DNA from 4 places in the Kaistia sp. UC242_56 genome. Region 2 is predicted to be linked to each of the others. Evidence: predicted binding sites of a transcription regulator. Region 2 holds the regulator's gene; each other region holds the start of a gene.
What was found. The regulator LexA, encoded in region 2, represses DNA repair genes until DNA is damaged. The targets are predictions, from matches to a motif close to TGTTCNNNNTGTGTTCNG.
Positions count from the first base shown of each region.

Region 1 (4,952 bases), 1.4 Mb from region 2:
CTGCATGCCGATCGATCTCTCGACCGGCACGGCCGAGGAGATCGAGGAGGAACGGCGGCTGCTCTATGTCGCCATGACGCGCGCCAAGGACGAACTGCACCTCGTCATGCCGCAGCGTTTCTTCGTCACGCAGCAGACGCGCGGCGGCGACCGTCACATCTACGCGACCCGTACTCGCTTCATTCCCTCCGCCATCATCGGCCTGTTCCAGCAGGTGATCTGGCCCCCGGCGCCGAGCGAAGTGGCGGGAGCCGCCGCCATGCCGCGCGTCCCCGTCGACATAGCGGCCCGGATGCGGGGCATGTGGAAGTAGGGCGCGCCTCGCTTGAACCCTCCCCTTGAGGGAGGGTTCAAGCGAGGACCTTACTCGTCCTGCAGGCAGACCCGCAGGCGGTGGCCGTCGGGGTCGAGGGCGACGAAGGTCGGGCCGAAATCGAGGACGGTCAAGGCCTGCTCGATCTGGAGCCCGCGCTGCTGCCAGTCGGCATAGAGCGCGTCGATCCTGTCCTTGTTCTCGACCATGAAGACGATCTCGCCATTGGCGCCGTTTGCCGTGGCGGTGGTGGCGGGGTTGGCCTGGGCGCGGCCCCAGAGGCCGAGCGTCAGGCCGTTGTCGAGCGGCAGTGCGGCGAAGTTGGGCGACAGGCTCGCGGCCGGATGGCCCAGCAGGTCGCCATAAAAGGCGGCGCTGGCGGCCGTGTCGTTCACATAGAGCAGGATCATGTTCGGGGTCGTCATGGTGTTGCCTCCGTTGTCGATGGAGGCAGGTGTAGCCGAGCCTGCTGTCAGTTTATGGCAGCAGTGTCGGATGGCTGATTCCCTCGGCGATCTTCCATTCCTTCAGCAGCGCCTGCCGCCGGCGCGGGTAGCGCGTTTCCGTGACGACGAGATCGGCCATCCGCTCGGTGCGGAAATGGCGGAAGTCCTCCCGTGTCTCGCACCAGGCGACGAGCACGCGCACCTTCTCGAAGAAGCCAAGTGCGAACGGCCAGACCGTACGCTGCGAAGCGGCGCCGACCGCGTCGACATAGGCGAAGGCAAGCTTGCGCTCGCCGCGGATCGCCGCGCGGATCGCGGCCAGGTCGACACCGGGCGTCTCGGTCGAACTGGCGCCGACCAGCAGCGTCGAACTGTCGAGATCCTCGCGCAGATCCGCCGGCAGCACGGCCGCGATCTTGGCCAGCGCATTGCTGGCGGCGAGCGCCAGCCGGGGATCGGCGCGTTTCGAAACCCAGCGCGAGCCCAGCACCATTGCCTCGATTTCGTCCTCGGAGAACATCAGCGGCGGCAGCATGAAGCCGGGCTTCAGGATATAGCCGATGCCAGCTTCGCCCTCGATCGACGCGCCCTGCGCCTGGAGCGTGGCGATGTCGCGATAGAGGGTGCGCAGGCTGATGCCGAGTTCCGTGGCCAGCACCTGGCCGCTCACCGGCCGGCGGTGACGGCGCAGGATCTGGATCAGGTCCAGCAGGCGTTGCGATCGCGACATGGCGCATCCCTTTCATCCCATGATGCCATAAACTGGCAGCATTGGCACGGCGACCCGCGGTCCTTTCTCCTTTTCGTGACGCTCCAGGATCTCCCCGCAGGCGATCGCCCCCTCCGGATGAGGGTACCCGTTCTGATACGCGACAGGCTGGGTAGTTCGCTTGCCGCGCGATTGAACTCTTGCCTGATTTGGAGTCGTATTGGATAGAACAAAACAGGAACAATGGCGATCGGATCGGATAGCGACGACCAGGATGGATACCGCAAGGACGACCCTTTCCGCATTGCGGCAGCGCATTGCCGCGCTGGAGACGACGGCCCGGCCCGCACCGCCGGGCGAGGCCCTTTCGCCGAGGGCAACCGCGCGCGCGTCCCGTATCGCGCTCGACCGGGACGCGGTCGATGCCGCGCTGGGGGGCGGGCTGGCGCGCGGCGCGCTGCATGAAATCCATGCCGCTTCGGGCGCCGACACCATCGCGGCGTCGGGCTTTTCGCTGGCCCTGGCGCTGGCCGCGGCCCCCGCCGGGCGACCGATCGTCTGGGTGCGGCAGGATTATGCCGCCCGCGAGGGCGGCGACCTCCATGCCGATGGCCTGCAGGCGCTGGGTCTCGATCCCTCCGCGCTGATCCTGGTGCAGTTGCGGGATGCGCTGGCCGTGTTGCGCGCCGGCGGCGAGGCGGCCCGCTGCGGCGCGCTGGGCGCCGTGATCATCGAGCCCTGGGGCGAACCGAAGGCGCTCGACTTGACGACACAGCGCCGCTTTTCGCTGGCGGCGGAGGCTTCGGGCGTCACCGTCCTGCTGCTGCGGCCGGGCGCGCGGCCGATGCCGGGCGGGGCGGAGACCCGCTGGCTCGTGCGTTCCGAACCGGCCGCGCCGCTCGCCATGAACGCGCCGGGCCATCCGACCTTTGACCTGACCTTGTTGCGCCATCGCCATGGACCGCCCGGCGGACCCTGGCGGCTGGAGTGGAACCGCGATGAAAAACTCTTCAAGCCCCCGGCGCTATTGCGCGATCCGGCTGCCCTTCCTCGCATCGAACCGGCTCCGAAACCTGCCGAACGCGCCCCATTCCGGCTTGCCGGCTGAAGCGCCGCTGCTGATCGTCGAAAAGGCGAAGGGCGCGCTGGCGCTGGCCGCGCCGGACCCGGCGGCGTTGCGGCAGGGACTTGGCCCCGGCCTGACGCTGGCCGAGGCGCGGGCGCGCATCGCCAATCTGGTGGTGGCCGAGCATGACCCCGCCGCCGACGAGGCCTTGATGGAGCGGATCGCCGATTGGTGCGATCGCTATACGCCGCTGGTCGCCCGCCATGGCGAGCGCGGCCTGATGCTCGACATCACCGGCGTCGCGCATCTCTTCCAAGGCGAGGCGGCGCTGCTCGAGGACCTGCTGACGCGGCTTGCCGGCTTTGGCCTCACCGCGCATGGCGCGATCGCCGGCGCGCCGGCAACCGCCCGTGCGTTGGCGCGGGGCCGGGATCGCGTGATCGTGCCGCCCGGCCGCGAGGCGGAGGCGGTCCGGCCCCTGCCGATCACGGCGCTGGGGCTGGACGCCGCGCGGGTGCAGGCGCTGCGGCGGGCCGGGCTGAAGATCGTCGCCGATCTGATCGACCGGCCGCGCGCCCCACTCGCCGCCCGCTTCGGCGCCGATTGCGTCGAACGGCTGGAACGGCTGGCCGGCATTGCCGAGCATCCGATCTCGCCGCGCCGGCCGGTTCCCGCGGCGCTGGCCGAACGGATCTTCTTCCAGCCAATCGCCCATCAGGACGATATCGCCGCCACGCTCGCCCGCCTCGCCGCCGATGTCGCCTCGCTGCTGGAGGCGCGGGGAGAGGGTGGCCGCCATTTCGAGGCGAGCTTCTATCGCGTCGACGGCGCCGTGCGGCGGATCGATGTCACGACCGCGCGGCCCAACCGGGCGCCGAAGGCGATCGCGAGACTGTTCCACGAGAAACTGGATGCGCTTTCCGATCCGCTCGATGCCGGCTTCGGCTTCGACCTGATCCGCCTCGGCGCCTTTCGCACCGAGCCTTTCCTGGCCGCGCAATCGAGCCTCGAGGGGCATGCGCTCGATGACGAGGCGGTGGCCGATCTGGTCGATCGTCTCGGTGCCCGTTTCGGGCCCGAGCGGGTGCAGGGGTTCCTGCGGGAAGACACGCATATTCCCGAGCGGCGGACGCGGCGGGTGCCGGTCTTCGCCATGGGCGGCAATACGGCCCCCTGGCAGGACGAACTGGAGCCCGGCGACCCGCCGCTGCGGCCGCTCAGCCTGTTCGATCCGCCCGAGCCCATCGAGGCGATGGGCGAGGTGCCGGACGGCCCGCCGCTCAGCTTTCGCTGGCGCCGGGTGCTGCACCAGGTGGCCCGCGCCGAGGGCCCGGAGCGGATTGCGCCGGAATGGTGGCGCGCCGGCGGCGATTGGCCCGACCGCGATTACTTCCGCGTCGAAGATCGCAATGGCGGCCGTTTCTGGCTCTACCGGGAAGGCTTTTATACGGCCGACCGGCCGCAGCCGCGCTGGTTCCTGCATGGATTGTTCGCATGAGGATCGGAGAAAGGCCCGCAGAGGCCGTCATCCCGGCGAAGGCCGGGATCCATCGGCAGGCGATCCTGCGATTGGGCCGGTGTTCCTGGGCCCCGGCCTTCGCCGGGGCGACGAGCCGGCGTGAACCCTATGCGTTCTGCGAGGCTGCATGAGCCCCTATGCCGAACTCGCCGTGATGTCGAACTTCTCCTTCCTGGAGGGCGGGTCGCATGCCTATGAACTGATCGTCCAGGCGCATGCGCTGGGGCTGAAAGGCATCGGCATCGCCGACCGCAACACCTTTGCCGGTATCGTCCGGGCGCATGATGCGTGGTCCAGCGAGGACTTTGGCAACACGCGGGCTGCCGGATTCCGCCTCGTCGTCGGCGTCCGGCTCGTGTTTCGCGATGGCACCCCGGATATCCTCGCTTATCCTGCGGATCTCGCCGCCTATAGTCGGCTTTGCCAGTTGCTGAGCCTCGGCAAGCGTCGCGCGCCGAAGGGCGAATGCCATCTCGATTTCGACGATCTGGCCGATCATGCAGAGGGCTCGCTCTTCATCCTGATGCCGCCCGCTCGGGTGCCGGGAGATTTTGGCGCGGCGGCGCGAAAGCTCGCCGCTCTCGCGCCCGGCCGGGCGTGGATCGCCGCCGTGCTCTACCGCAAGGGCGACGACCGCCGCCGGCTCGCCGCCCTGTTGGAGCTTTCGCGGGAATGCCGGCTGCCGCTCATCGCCGTCAACGACGTGCTCTATCACGCGACCGAGCGGCGTCCGTTGCAGGACGTTTTGACCTGCATCCGCCACAAGACGACGATCGAGACGGCGGGGCGCTTGCTGGAGGCCAACGCCGAGCGGCATCTGAAGCCGGGCTTTGAGATGGTGCGGCTGTTTCGCGATTTTCCAAGCGCCATCGGCGAGACGATGCGCTTCCTGAAGCGCA
Region 1 is NZ_JBIOAN010000002.1:844,877-849,828, forward strand. Features, by position in the region: gene ACHMWQ_RS06690 (ATP-dependent helicase) at 1-313, shown strand, start outside; gene ACHMWQ_RS06695 (VOC family protein) at 364-738, opposite strand; gene ACHMWQ_RS06700 (YafY family protein) at 791-1,489, opposite strand; gene ACHMWQ_RS06705 (ImuA family protein) at 1,743-2,576, shown strand; gene ACHMWQ_RS06710 (Y-family DNA polymerase) at 2,467-4,032, shown strand; gene ACHMWQ_RS06715 (error-prone DNA polymerase) at 4,181-4,952, shown strand, end outside.
Region 1: the regulator LexA is predicted to act here: its motif matches at 1,694-1,711, upstream of ACHMWQ_RS06705 (ImuA family protein).

Region 2 (4,952 bases):
CGTCGGGATCAGGTAGACGAAGCTCGGCAGCGTCTGCATCAGGTCCAGGACCGGCGCAACCGCCTGCCGGGTGCGCAGCGAGCGCGACATCCAGACGCCGACGGGGATCGAGACGAGGATGGCGGCGAGCGTCGCCGTGATCATCAGCGCCATGGTCGTCATGGCATCTTTCCAGAGATCCATCACGCCGAGGAACAGAAGCGCGCCCAGCACCACGGCCGGCAGCGGCCAGCGCCGCGTGGCGAGCCAGGCGATACCGGTCAGCACCGCGATGATCAGCCACCACGGCGTCGCGATCAGCAGGTTCTCGATCGCCTTGAGCAGCATGAGGAGCGGATAGGCGGCCGCCTCGAAGGTGCCGCCCCAATGGCGGACGACCCAGTTCAGGCCGTCATCGACCGCGCGGCGCCAGGGCCGCGTATCAATCAGTTGAGGAAACAAGATCTGTCTCTTTCTTCATCCCGCCAGGGCGGGGCAAATTCGCTATGGGCGCGCGAAGGCGCCCGCCCTGCCCGGCCTTGATGGCCAGGGCGCAGGGCAGCGGCAAAACGGAAACGGCCGGGAAACCACCCGGCCGTCCGTTTGCCTGTCGGCGATGTCAGTTGAGGCTGGCCTTGACCTTGGCGGCCACTTCCGGCGCGACCCAGCTCATCCAGCGGTCTTCCTTGGTCTTCAGGAAGTTGAGCGCGGTCGCCGCGGCGTCCGCCTTGTTCTCATCGCCATAGACGAGGATCTCGCTGATCTCGGCGTTGGTCAGGCCGACCTTGGCGAGATAGCCGGCGACGTTCGGCGCATCGCTCTCGATCCACTTCGCCGCGCCGACAACGGCCGGCGAGGACGGATAGGCGGTCACGCCCGGCTTGTCGGTGCAATCGCGGCTGGTGTTGCAGGCATAGACGTCCGGCTTGGTGGGACCCAGATCCAGCTGCACGGCGTCATACTTGCCGAGGATGGCCGTCGGGCCCCAATAGTAGAACAGGATCGGCTCTTCGCGGGTGAAGGCGCGGGCGATCGAGGCGTCCAGCGCGCCGCCGGAGCCGGGCGAGAACAGGTTCCAGCCCTTGTCCTTCATGCCCAGCGCCTCGAACAGAGCGCCGGTGGAAATTTCGCAGGCCCAGCCCGGCGGGCAGGAATAGAGCCGCCCCTTGCTGCTGTCCTCGGGATCCTGGAACAGCTCGGGATGGCCGATCACGTCCTGGACGGTCTTGATGTCGGGATGCGCCGTCTGGACATAGCGCGGGATGAACCAGCCCTCGACGGTGCCGTCGGTGATGGCGTTGGTCTGCTCGACGACCTTGCCGTCGGCCAGGCCCTTCGCCCAGGGCTCCTGGATCGTGCTGGTCCAGAGTTCGGGCGCCACCGCCGGGCTGCCGCGCGTCAACATCGAGGACGATGTCGGAACGGTGTCGCCGGTGACGATCTCGACGTTGCAGCCGAAACCCTTCTCGAGAATGATGGCATGGATATGCGCCAAGGCGGCCGCGGAGGGCCAGGTCATCTCGGCGATATCGATGGTTCGGTCGGTGCCGCAGCTGGCGGCGTCAGTGGCTTGCGGATCGGATCCCTGGGCAAGCGCGGAATGGCTCGTGGCGGACAAAAACGCAACGGCGATCGCGGCGGCAATGCCACCGGATTTGAATATCATCGGATAGAACCTCGTGTCAGTTGATGATCGAGACCATAGGGACACAGTGCAATTGTGTCAAATCCGACAATACATTGCCATAAATTGGCGATGAGATCGCCTTATTCTTGATCGATCATCCTTTGTCATGCTCTTGGCTTTCTCTGCCAAGAAAAGATCACCTGTCCGAACCATAGCGCAGCCGCGCCGGATACGATCGCCAAGAAAAAATAAATTTCGCACTGCTGTGCGAGATCTCGGTGCCCGCCGCAAAATCACCGGCTGCCGCCGGTTCAGGCGCGATCCCTTCGCGACAACCTTCCTCTACGGCATCCAGAATCTGGAGACTTGCGCCCAAACGCTGCCGGCGCGAGAAGGCGTTTCGCACCGAGCGAAGACGGCGCACGCTTGTCCGCGTTCACCCTTTGCCGATCTGGCTGCCGACCCGCAGCCTCTGACGCGCCGGACGTCGCCCGTTCGCGCCGGCGCACGCGGCCCGCCCGGGAGCCCAACCCAGCGCCGGTCTTGCGGAACGCATCGGGAACAGCTATTCTGTTCGCGTTTTGTACCTAAATGATTCCCGTGTCCGCCATCCCGCCCGGCTCCGTCGTCCGGGGTACGGCGACACTCCCTTGGCAATGCCCGCAGCGCGAGATCAACATGCTCACCCGGAAGCAGTATGAACTCCTCATGTTCATCCAGGAGCGGCTCAAGGAAGCGGGCGTTCCCCCCTCTTTCGACGAGATGAAGGATGCGCTGGATCTCCGCTCGAAATCGGGCATCCACCGGCTGATCAAGGCGCTCGAGGAACGCGGCTTCATCCGCCGCCTGCCCAACCGGGCCCGCGCGCTGGAAGTGGTCCGCCTGCCGGAGACGATGACGCCGGCCATGGCGCGTCCGAAGAAGCAGGCCTTCTCGCCCAGCGTGATCGAAGGCAGCCTCGGCAAGGTCCGCCCGGTCGACGACATGCACGACGTCGCCGAGCCGGTGATCATCCCCGTCATGGGCCGTATCGCCGCCGGCGTGCCGATCTCGGCCATCCAGACCCAGAGCCATTCCATCACCGTGCCGCCGGAAATGCTGCGCGGCGGCGAGCATTTCGCGCTCGAAGTACGCGGCGATTCGATGATCGAGGCCGGCATCCTCGACGGCGACACGGTGCTGATCCGCAAGAGCGACAATGCGGAATCCGGCGACATCGTCGTGGCGCTGGTCGACGAGGAAGAGGCGACGCTGAAGCGGCTGCGGCGCAAGGGCGCCTCGATCGCGCTCGAAGCGGCGAACCCCGCCTATGAGACGCGGATCTTCGGGCCGGATCGCGTCCGCATTCAGGGCAAGTTGGTCGGGCTGCTGCGGACCTACTGATCGGCCGGGTCGTCCTCATAGGGCGGCATCCAGGGCCTTCGCACCGGCGCATAGGCGGTGCGAATCTCGAAGCGCCGGCCGAGCCATGGATCGGGCGGCGCAGTCTGTGACTCAGCTGTGGCCGAGGGCTCCGGCGGCAGCACGTCCTCGTCCTCGGCATTGCGCTCGACGAGATCGTAGCGCGACGGCTCCATGGGGAGGCCGGCATCGGCAACAACCGGCTCGTGTCGCGCGTCGCGCGGCTCCAGCCCTGCCCTTCCCGCCGTTTCGGATGCCTGCCCGTCGCCACTCCCCTCCGATGAAGCACCCGCCCCGCGCGGCTTCATGAAGGAACTGGCTCCGGCAACAACCGTCTCCGGTTGCGCCTCGGTTGACTTCGGTCCCGCCCTTCCCGCCGTTTCGGATGCCTGCCCGTCGCCACTCCCCTCTGATGAAGCACGCGCTCGGCGCGGCTCCATGAAGGAACTGGCCTCGGCAACAGCCGTCTCCGATTGCGCCGAGGGTGGCTCCGGCCCTGCGGTTCCCGCCATTACGGATACCGGCCCGTCCGAACCGCCCGCCGATGACGCCACAGCCCCGCGCGGCCACATGGCCAGCGAGCCCGAGCGCTCCAGCGTGCCGCGATCGATCACGGCGGTATGGCGGAGGCAGGTTTGGGGCGCCGCCAGCGGCGTCACCACCAGCGTGGCGCGGCGGCAATCCTCCTCGAACGCCGCGCGGTCGAGCGCCAGCGCCACCCAGCTCCCATCCGGCATTTGGCCGACGCAGCCGGCGGCGTCGCAGCCACCCGCCTGCAACGCCGCCTTCGCGTCCCGCTCGTCGCCATCGGATCGAAGCCAGATATCGCTGACGAAGCGGTCCGGCTTGCGCGCGACGATGCGATAGAGGCCGTCCCCGCCCCGGATCGCCATCTGCCTGCCATCCGCGCTGACCAGCAGCTCCGGTCGCACGGGGAACAGGGCCAGTGCGATTCCCGCCAGCATTGGCACGACGCCGAGCAGCCGCCAGCGCTCGCGCCAGAGCGCCAGCCAGACGAAACCACCGACGAACAGCAGCAGGGCCGCGACGCCCGGCATGGCCGCGCCGCCGGATTGACCCGACCATCGGGCGACCGTCGCCGACACGCCGAGCATGCCGTCAATGCCCCAGTGCACGACCGCGAAGGGCAGCGCCTCCATTCCGAACGGCATGGCGAGCACCGAGAGCAGCGCGAAGGGCATGATGAGGAAGTCGGTGAGCGGCATCGCCGCGACATTGGCCAGGATCGACAGCGGCGCCATGCGCTGGAAGTGATAAAGCGCGAAGGGCGTCGTGCCGAGGCCGCCGAGCAGCGAGGTCAGCGCCATGCCGGCGACGAACAGGAAAGCGCGCCTCGGCAAGCCGGCCGCGCCGCTGCGGGCGCCGAGACGCGGCGCTGGGTTGTTGCGCCGGCGGTCGGCCAGCATCTCGAAGCCGGCGACGAGGGCGATCGTGGCGGCAAACGACATCTGGAAGCTGGCCGAGAGGATGCTTTCCGGCGTGATTGCCAGCACGACCAGCCCCGCCAGCGCGACATTGCGCATCGAGATCGCCCTTCGGTCGAGCAGAATGGCGAGGAAGGCGATCGAGGTCATGATGAAGGAGCGCTGGGCGGCGACGTCGAGACCGGAGATCAGCAGGTAGAAGCCGCTGACCAGCAGTGCCGCGATCGCCGCCCATTTCTTGATCGGCCGACGCAGCGCCAGCGACGGGATCAGCGCCAGCCCGGCCCGCACGCTCCAGAACACCACGCCGGTCACCAAAACCATGTGCAGGCCAGAGACGGAGAGCACATGCGCGAGGCCGGAGAGGCGCAGATCGTCCTCCGTCGTCTCCGAGAGACCTCCGGCATCGCCGATGATCAGCGCCGAGGCGATGTAGCGACTCTCGCCATCGAGATTGGCGACGATGCGGGCGCGGATCGCCTCCCGGACCGCCTCCAGCG
Region 2 is NZ_JBIOAN010000002.1:2,251,258-2,256,209, reverse strand. Features, by position in the region: gene ACHMWQ_RS13325 (proline/glycine betaine ABC transporter permease) at 1-441, opposite strand, end outside; gene ACHMWQ_RS13320 (glycine betaine ABC transporter substrate-binding protein) at 599-1,645, opposite strand; gene lexA (transcriptional repressor LexA) at 2,285-2,989, shown strand; gene ACHMWQ_RS13310 (ComEC/Rec2 family competence protein) at 2,983-4,952, opposite strand, start outside.

Region 3 (4,952 bases), 540 kb from region 2:
TAATAGGCGCCGACTCGCGCCGACCACGCGCCCGCGCCCGTCCCGCAGAAGACAATATCCAGCCCTGGCGCCAGAACATCCGGCAATATCGGCATCGAACCGAAGTCCTTTCCCTGAAAACAGCGCCCGCTCCGACGGCAAACGCAAAAACCATCTGTCACTGCGCGTTCATTGCTGCCAATCTCCGCGCCGGCCGCGTGCCTTGAATACCGTACCGGGAAGAGAACGCTTATGAGCACGATTAACTACCTGACGCAGATTGAGTTCGGAGCCGGCGTGGTTTCGGTCCTGCCCGATGCCCTCACGGCGCTCGGCGTGACCCGGCCGCTGGTCGTCAGCGACAAGGGCCTGCAGGCATCCGGCCTCCTCGACCGTGTCACGGCCCTTCTGCCGTCTGGCTCGGCGATCTTCCTCGACGTTCCGCCCAATCCGACCGAGGCGGCCGTGCTGGCGGCGCTCGAAGCCTATCGCGCCGGCGGCTGCGACGGCGTGGTCGCGGTCGGCGGCGGCTCGCCGATCGATCTCGCCAAGGGCGTCGCCCTGCTCGCCACGCATGAAGGCCCGCTGGAGCCCTATGCCGCCATCCTCGGCGGCGTCGCCCGCATCAGTGCCAAGGTCGCGCCGATCATCGCCATTCCGACCACGGCCGGTACGGGCGCCGAGGTCGGCCGCGCCGCCCTGCTGACGCTGAATGACGGCCGCAAGCTGGGCTTCATCAGCCCGCATCTGATCCCCAAGCGCGCCATCTGCGATCCGGAGCTGACGCTTGGCCTGCCCAAGGGCCTGACCGCCGCGACCGGCCTCGACGGTCTTTCTCACTGCATCGAGACGTTCCTTTCGCCGCGGATCAATCCGCCGGCCGACGCGATCGGCCTCGATGGCGCGCGCCGGATCTGGGACCATATCGAGCGCGCCTGCAACAATGGCGGCGATCTCGAAGCCCGCACCGAGATGATGATGGGCGCGCTGCAGGGCGGGCTCGCCTTCCAGAAGGGTCTCGGCGCGGTGCATGCGCTCAGCCACGCGCTGGGCGGCCTGAAGAGCCCGAGCCTGCATCACGGCACGCTGAACGCCATCCTGATGCCGGCGATCGTGCGCTTCAACCGCGAGACGGTGCCGGCCAAGATCGACCGGCTGACCGCCGCCATGGGCCTGCCCGCCTCGGCCGATCTGGCCGACGAACTGGACGCGCTGAACCGGCGCCTCGGCATTCCGCTTGGCCTGAAGACACTAGGCGTCTCCGAAGAGGTGCTGCCCTGGGTGGTCGAGCGGGCTCTGGCCGATCACTCCTACGCCACCAACCCGCGCGCCGCGACGGCGGAAGAATTCCGCGCCATTCTCGACGGCGTGATGGTCTGACCGGTCCGAGCCGCGTTGACCAAAAGAAAAAGCCCGGGAAGCAGCTGCTTCCCGGGCTTTTCTGTCATCAATCCAGCGAATCTCGCCGAACCCTCTCACCTCTCCCTGAGGGAGAGGTCGGCTCGAAGAGCCGGGTGAGGGTTTACGACCTCACCGGATGGTTTCCTACGCCCTCACCCGCCGGCCTACGGCCGTTCACCTCTCCCCACGGGAGAGGTGAAATGCGCAGGGCGTCCCAAAAATCCTAGAACGGGATGTCGTCGTCGAGGTCCGCCGCGTAGGACGAGGTGGCTGCCGGCTGGCGCGCCTGGCCGCCGCCGCGCGGGGCCTCGAGCGGGCTGGAACGACCGAAATCGCTGCCGCCGCCCTGATATTCCGACTGCTCGCCGCCGCCGGCCCGGCCGTCCAGCAGGGTCAGCTCGCCGCGGAAACGCTGCAGCACGATCTCCGTCGTGAACTTCTCGGCGCCGGTCTGGTCCTGCCATTTGCGCGTCTGCAGCTGGCCCTCGACGTAAACCTTCGAACCCTTCTTCAGATACTGCTCGGCGATCTTGGCGAGGTTCTCGTTGAAGATCACCACGCGATGCCACTCGGTCTTTTCCTTGCGCTCGCCGCTCTGCTTGTCGCGCCAGCTTTCCGACGTCGCGATGTTCAGATTGACGACCGACTCGCCCGAATTCATGCGCCGCACTTCGGGGTCGCGCCCGAGATTGCCGACGAGAATGACCTTGTTGACGCTTCCGGCCATGGTCTGTTCCTTCTTGCCTCTTTGCTGGCTCCAAACTATCCCGAAATGACACGGCCCGCCCGCGACAATCGGGCCTTGTCCACCAGACAATCGCTGCCCGGAGGCGCGCGGAGCCCCTCGTTCCCTTTTTGTTCTAGACAATTCATGCCGAACTGGCAAGATCCCGTCAGGTGAATCACCCGAATGCCGCGACAATCACGGCCTGCTCCTTGTATGGAGAGGCCGATAGCCTAAATTTGGGCCTTGGTGTTTCCACGCCAACCCCTTCCATTTGGACAGACGACACATGGCTCAGCATGATGACGCGCGGCTTTCCGGCGCGACCTCTGGCAAGTTTATTTCCGTCCGGGGCGCGCGCGAGCACAATCTGAAGAATGTGGATATCGATATTCCGCGCGACAAGCTGGTGGTGCTGACCGGGCTGTCCGGCTCGGGCAAGTCGTCGCTGGCCTTCGACACCATCTATGCCGAAGGCCAGCGCCGCTATGTCGAGAGCCTCTCGGCCTATGCGCGCCAATTCCTCGAGATGATGCAGAAGCCGGACGTCGACCAGATCGACGGCCTGTCGCCCGCCATCTCGATCGAGCAGAAGACGACCTCGAAGAACCCGCGTTCGACCGTCGGCACTGTCACCGAGATCTACGACTACATGCGCCTGCTGTTCGCGCGTGTCGGCATTCCCTATTCGCCGGCCACCGGCCTGCCGATCGAGAGCCAGACCGTCAGCCAGATGGTCGATCGCGTCCTGGCGCTGCCGGAGGGCACGCGGCTCTATCTGCTGGCGCCGATGATCCGCGGCCGCAAGGGCGAGTACAAGAAGGAACTGGCCGAGCTGCAGAAGAAGGGCTTCCAGCGCATCAAGCTGGATGGTGTCTTCTTCGAGATCGACGAGGCGCCGGTCCTCGACAAGAAGCTGAAGCACGACATCGACGTGGTCATCGACCGTATCGTCGTGCGCGGCGATATTGCCGCGCGCCTCGCCGACAGTTTCCAGACCGCGCTCGAACTGGCCGACGGCATTGCGATCGCCGAATATGCCGACGAGAAGGACGAGAAGGGCAATGAGCGCCGCGTCATCTTCTCGGAAAAGTTCGCCTGCCCCGTTTCTGGCTTCACCATCACCGAGATCGAGCCGCGGCTGTTCTCGTTCAACAACCCGTTCGGCGCCTGCCCGGAATGCGACGGGCTCGGTTCCGAGAAGAAGATCGACCCCGATCTCGTCGTCCCGGATGGCTCCGTCTCGCTGAAGCAGGGCGCCGTCGCGCCCTGGGCCAAGTCGTCCTCGCCCTATTACGCGCAGACGCTGGAGGCGATCGCCCGGCACTACAATTTCAAGATGACGACGCCCTGGGACGAGATCCCGGAAGCCGCGCGCAACGCCATTCTGTTCGGCACCGGCAAGGGCGAGATCGAGTTCGTCTATAATGACGGCACCCGCTCCTACAAGACGCAGAAATCGTTCGAGGGCGTGGTCACCAATCTGGAGCGCCGCTGGCGCGAGACGGAATCGAACTGGGCGCGCGAGGAGATCGAGCGCTACCAAGGCTCGACGCCGTGCAAGGCCTGCGGCGGCGCGCGGCTGAAGCCCGAGGCTCTGGCGGTCAAGATCGCCGGCAACCACATCGCGCAGATCTCGCAGATGTCGATCCGCAACGCCTACAAGTGGTTCGAGACGCTGCCGGCCGAGCTGAACGACAAGCAGAACGAGATCGCCGTCCGCATCCTGAAGGAAATCCGCGAGCGGCTTTCCTTCCTGGTCGATGTCGGCCTCGACTATCTGATGCTGTCGCGCAATTCGGGCACGCTGTCGGGCGGCGAGAGCCAGCGCATCCGCCTCGCCTCGCAGATCGGTTCGGGCCTCACCGGCGTGCTCTACGTGCTGGACGAGCCGTCGATCGGCCTGCATCAGCGCGACAATGAGCGGCTGCTCGAGACGTTGCGCCACCTGCGCGACATCGGCAATACGGTGCTCGTCGTCGAGCATGACGAAGACGCGATCATGACCGCCGATTATGTCGTCGATGTCGGCCCGGAAGCGGGCGTGCATGGCGGCCAGATCATCGCCAAGGGAACGCCGGCCGAGGTGATGGCCAATCCCAACTCGCTGACCGGCAAGTATCTGACCGGCGAGCTCTCGGTCGAGGTGCCGGAAAAGCGCCGCGCGATCTCCAAATCGCGAAAAATCAGCGTCATCGGCGCTCGCGGCAACAATCTGAAGAACGTCACGGCCGACATCCCGCTCGGCACCTTCACCTGCGTTACGGGCGTCTCCGGCGGCGGCAAGTCGACCTTCCTGATCGATACGCTCTACGCCGCCGTGGCGCGGCGGTTGAACGGCGCGCATATCCATCCGGCGCCGCATGACCGCATCGAGGGGCTGGAGTTCATCGACAAGATCATCGACATCGACCAGTCGCCGATCGGCCGCACGCCGCGCTCCAACCCGGCCACCTATACCGGCGCCTTCACGCCGATCCGCGAATGGTTCTCCGGCCTGCCGGAAGCCAAGGTGCGCGGCTATGGCCCGGGCCGCTTCTCGTTCAACGTCAAGGGCGGCCGCTGCGAGGCGTGCCAGGGCGACGGCGTCATCAAGATCGAGATGCACTTCCTGCCGGATGTCTACGTCACCTGCGAAGTCTGCAAGGGCAAGCGCTACAGCCGCGAAACGCTGGACGTGAAGTTCAAGGGCAAGTCGATCGCCGACGTGCTCGACATGACGGTCGAGGAGGCGCACGAGTTCTTCCAGGCCGTGCCCGGCATTCGCGACAAGATGGCGACGCTGCAGGAAGTCGGCCTCGGCTACGTCAAGGTCGGCCAGCAGGCTACGACCCTGTCCGGCGGCGAG
Region 3 is NZ_JBIOAN010000002.1:2,790,587-2,795,538, forward strand. Features, by position in the region: gene ACHMWQ_RS15820 (mismatch-specific DNA-glycosylase) at 1-95, opposite strand, end outside; gene ACHMWQ_RS15825 (iron-containing alcohol dehydrogenase) at 232-1,359, shown strand; gene ssb (single-stranded DNA-binding protein) at 1,604-2,107, opposite strand; gene uvrA (excinuclease ABC subunit UvrA) at 2,394-4,952, shown strand, end outside.
Region 3: the regulator LexA is predicted to act here: its motif matches at 2,226-2,243, upstream of uvrA (excinuclease ABC subunit UvrA).

Region 4 (4,952 bases), on a different contig from region 2:
CCATCGGCCGTTTCGCGCTCGATACGGTTTTTGACGACAAGGGCTACACGATCACGGCGCGCGGTTCGACCAGCGGCGTCAGCCGCTTCGTCTCCGACGGCAAGGGTTTCCTGAAGAGCAGCGGCCGCATCGTCGGCTCGCGCGTCCTGCCCGCCGCCTACATGCTCGACACTAGCGAAAACGGCCGCCGAAACTCTACCGTATCGATGCAGATGAACAGCGGCACCATCGTCAATGTCGCCGCCATGCCGCCGCTGGCCAAGAAGGCGGACCGCGTTCCCCTGCTGCCGCAGCACAAACGCAACATCTTCGACCCGCTGAGCGCGATGATCGTGCCGATGGTCAAGGGCAACCTCGCGGCGGCCTGCAACCGCACGGTTCCGGTGTTCGACGGCTGGCAGCGCTTCGACGTCAAGCTCTACTATAAGGGCACCGCCGAGGTGGACGGCCAGAACGGCTCCTACAAAGGCTCGGTCGTCGTCTGCGGCGCCCGCTACGTCCCGGTCGCCGGCCACCGGCCGACGCGCGAGGCGATCGAATATATGGAAAACAACAAGGCGCTCGAAGTCTGGCTGGCCCCGGTCGAGAGCCTCGGCGTGATGATGCCCTTCCGGATGCAGATCGGCACCGAGGTCGGCATGCTGACCATCCACGCCTCCCGATTCGTCGGCGAAGCCGAGACGCGGCGCGCCGCGGCGCAATAGCCGGCGGTCCAGCGCGAGGTCCTGTGCGGGCTTCGAGACGGCCCTGCGGGCCTCCTCAGCCTGTTGCGGATTTTGCTGTTGAAGCAGAGGGCCCCTAGAGATCGGGTTCGCTTGGGTTGGGTTTCGTCTCCGCCTCGGTTTCGGCTTGGAAGCCGAGCGTAACGGTCGAACTCCCTCGGCACTCGGCCTTGCTGCCCAATCTCCCATCTCAACATCCTGAGGAGGCCCGAAGGGCTGTCTCGAAGGACGCACACTGCGGATGCAGCCCCGCCCGCATGAGTCCATCCCCAAGCAAGACCCTCACCCCACCCTCTCCCGCAAGCGGGCGAGGGCTTTTGGGCCGGCGGTCTTCATCGAGGGCGAGGCGACAGCCATAGACGCAGGGAGCCTGCGACAGCCACGGGCGCCGGGAGCCTGCGACGGCCACGGGCGCGGGCGCGCCTGCGACGGCCACGGGCGCGGGCGAGCCCCTCGCCCGCTTGCGGGAGAGGGTTGGGGTGAGGGGCTTCCTTCCCGCAACCCGCTCCAATGCCATCGCGCTGTCACGATCGATATCGTCCGCCCGACCGGACCCAGATGCCGCCTGTCCCGAATTGCGACACCCCGCCTGACACCCGTTAACGCGCGCCCGCCGGGAAGCCGGGATCCCACGGATAACATCCAGACGCCCGCCGACAGCGCACCCTGCCCATGGGGTCCGCCCCCACGCGCGACACCATCGCTAGCCGGCACGAATCCGGAACGGCGATTCGCCAGCGATTCGTCCATGCTCCGTTCCGGATTCGGTCGAATCCTTAACGCGGCCCGGCCCGGCAGCCTTAACGGAATTCATCTCCCGCTAACCACGCTGCGACCGCCCGGACCGGCAAACGTTAACGACGCGAGGCCTTTTGCGGCCTTTCGGGGCAAACCTGCGGCACTATTTCGTGGCGCCGGCGTTGGAGCGGCACATATATGGTGGTGAACAGAACGCGATTTCCGGGGAGTCAGCGATTCGGACCTCGTTTGTTCCAGTAAGGTTCTAGAACTTAACCGGCGCCGCTCGCGGCACGGCCTGAAAGCGCTTCTCTGTTTCGACATGATACAGGGGCATGCTCGGTAGCGTTGATCTGGAAGTGAGACTGCCCGCGATATGAATGAACGGACGAGACCACCAGGCGCCGGAGCGGGCGGGCGCAATGTCACTGCCGTTCTGGGGCCCACCAATACCGGCAAGACCCATCTGGCGATCGAGCGGATGCTGGCGCATTCCTCGGGAATCATCGGCCTGCCGCTGCGCCTGCTGGCGCGCGAGGTCTATGGCCGGATCGTGGCCCGGGTCGGCGCGGAATCGGTGGCGCTGATCACGGGCGAGGAAAAGATCGTCCCGCCCAATCCGCGCTTTCGCGTCTGCACGGTCGAGGCCCTGCCCTCGCATACCGACGTTTCCTTCGTCGCCATCGACGAAATCCAGCTCGCCGCCGATCTCGATCGCGGCCATGTCTTCACCGATCGGCTGCTGAACCTGCGCGGTCGCGACGAGACGCTGCTGCTGGGCGCCGCCACCATGCGCGGCATCCTGGAAAAGCTTCTGCCGGGCATCGAGATCGTCACCCGTCCGCGCATGTCGATGCTGACCTATGCCGGCTCGAAGAAGATCACCCGCCTGCCCCGCCGTTCGGCCGTCGTCGCCTTCTCGGCCGACGAGGTTTATGCGGTCGCCGAACTGATTCGCCGGCAACGCGGTGGCGCTGCGGTGGTTCTCGGATCGCTCAGCCCGCGCACCCGAAACGCCCAGGTCGAACTTTATCAGTCGGGCGATGTCGATTTTCTCGTCGCCACTGATGCGATCGGCATGGGCCTCAATCTCGACGTCGACCATGTCGCCTTCGCGCAGGAGCGCAAGTTCGACGGCTTCCAGTATCGCCGGCTGACGGCGGCCGAGCTCGGCCAGATCGCCGGCCGCGCCGGACGCCACACGCGCGACGGCACCTTCGGCGTCACCGGCCAGGTCGATCCCTTCGAGGACGAGCTGATCGAGGCGCTGGAAAGCCACCACTTCATGTCGGTGCGCACGTTGCAATGGCGCAATCGTGCGCTCGATTTCCGCTCGATCGATACGCTTCGCGCCAGTCTGGACCGTCCGCCGGGCCATGAAGGCCTGTCCAAGGCGCCGCCCTCCGAGGACGTCACGGTGCTGGAAATCCTGGCCCGCGATCCGGGCATCCGGGGCCTGGCCGATCGGCGCGAGCGGCTCGAACTGCTCTGGGATATTTGCCAGACGCCTGATTATCGACGCATTGCACCGGCTAATCATGCCGAGCTGGTCGGCGATATTTTCACCTTCGTCGCCCGCGATGGCGCGGTCCCGGACGACTGGTTTCAGCGTCAGGTCGCCTTTGCAGATCGCACAGATGGCGATATCGATACGCTCGCCAACCGCATTGCGCACATTCGGACATGGACCTTTGCGGCAAACCGGCCTAACTGGCTTAAGGATCCTCGCCATTGGCAGGAGCGCACGCGCGCTATAGAGGATCGTCTTTCCGATGCGCTCCACGAAAGGCTCACTCAGCGTTTCGTGGATCGGCGCACAAGTGTACTGATGAAGCGGCTCAGAGAAAACGCCATGCTCGAAGCAGAAATCACGACCTCCGGCGATGTGCTGGTCGAGGGACAGCATGTCGGAAGCCTGCAGGGTTTCCGCTTCACGCCAGATCCCCAGGCAGACGGACCGGACGCCAAAGCGATCGGGGCGATTGCCCAGAAGGCGCTTGCCGGCGAAATCGAACGCCGTGCCGAGAAGATCGGCAATGCGCCCAATCCCGAATTCGTGCTGTCGACCGACGGTACGCTGCGCTGGCTCGGCGCGCCGGTGGCAAGGATCGTCGCGACCGACGATGCCCTGCGCCCGCGCCTGATCCTGCTGGCGGATGAAGGCCTGACGGGCCCGGCCCGCGAGCGCGTGCAGGACCGCGTCGATATCTGGCTGAAGAGCCATATCGAGACGCTGCTGAAGCCGCTGTTCGAGCTTCTGGCCGGCGTCGAGCTTTCGGCGCCCGCCCGCGGCATCGCCTTCCGCATCGTCGAAGGCCAGGGCGTGCTGGAGCGCTCGGAGATCGCCGAGGAGATCAAGGCGCTCGACCAGGAGGCCCGCTCGGGCCTGCGCAAGCTCGGCGTGCGCTTCGGCGCCTATCACATCTACGTCCCGGCCCTGCTGAAGCCCGCCCCGAGCGCGCTGAACGCCATGCTCTGGGCGCTGAAGAACCACGGCCTCGACGCACCGGGCCTGGCGGAGCTGCCGCAGCTTTCGGCAACCGGCCGCACCACGGTGCCGGTCGACCCGACCTTCGCCCGGCCGCTCTACAAGGTCGTGGGCTATCGCATCGCCGGTAACCGCGCCGTGCGCATCGACATCCTCGAGCGCCTGGCCGACATCATCCGTCCGCTGATCGCCTGGAAGCCGACCTCCGACAATCTGGTGCCGCCGGAAGGCGCCGTCGACGGCAATGGCTTCACCATCACCGTGTCGATGACCTCGCTTCTGGGCTGCTCCGGCGAAGACTTTGCCGGCGTGCTGAAGTCGCTCGGCTATCGTCTCGACCGCCGCCCGGCGCCGCCCAAGGCCCCGGTCGCGGAAGCAGCACCGGCCGTAACCGCCGTTTCGGAAGAGACGACGGAAACCGTCACCGAGACGGCGACCGACGCTCCCGCCGAAGTCGAGGCACCCGCTGCCGAGACCGTCGCTTCGGAAGAGGCGGTGGAAACCGTCGTGACCGAGACCACGACCGAGGAAACCGTCACCGAAACCGGCGAGACCGACACGACCCCGGTCGTCGAGGCACCGTCGCTCGAGACCAGCGATGGCGAGCCGGCGGAAGCCGAAGCCGCCGTGCCGGCCGAGCCGGAAATGATCGACGTCTGGCGTCCCGGCCGTTTCGACCGCCGTCCGCAGCAGCGCGACAACCGCCGTGACCGTCGCCCCAACCATGGCGCGTCGTCGCCGGCCGAAGGCGCTGCCGGCGAGGCGAAGCCGGAAGGCCGCGACGGCCGTGGCCGTCAGGCCGAGGGCGAGCGCGACGGACGCCGCCAGGGTGGCCGCCCGCAGCAGCCGCGTGGTCCGCGTCCCGAGCGCGGCGCTGGCGATCGTCCGCAGGGCGAGCGCGAGGGCCGTCGCAACGACCGTCCCGGCAACGACCACCGCAACAAGGGCGGCGATCATCGCCAGGGCCAGAACGCGCCGCAGCCGCGCCGCGAGGAACCCCGGCG
Region 4 is NZ_JBIOAN010000001.1:40,340-45,291, forward strand. Features, by position in the region: gene ACHMWQ_RS00185 (DUF3108 domain-containing protein) at 1-704, shown strand, start outside; gene ACHMWQ_RS00190 (helicase-related protein) at 1,837-4,952, shown strand, end outside.
Region 4: the regulator LexA is predicted to act here: its motif matches at 1,711-1,728, upstream of ACHMWQ_RS00190 (helicase-related protein).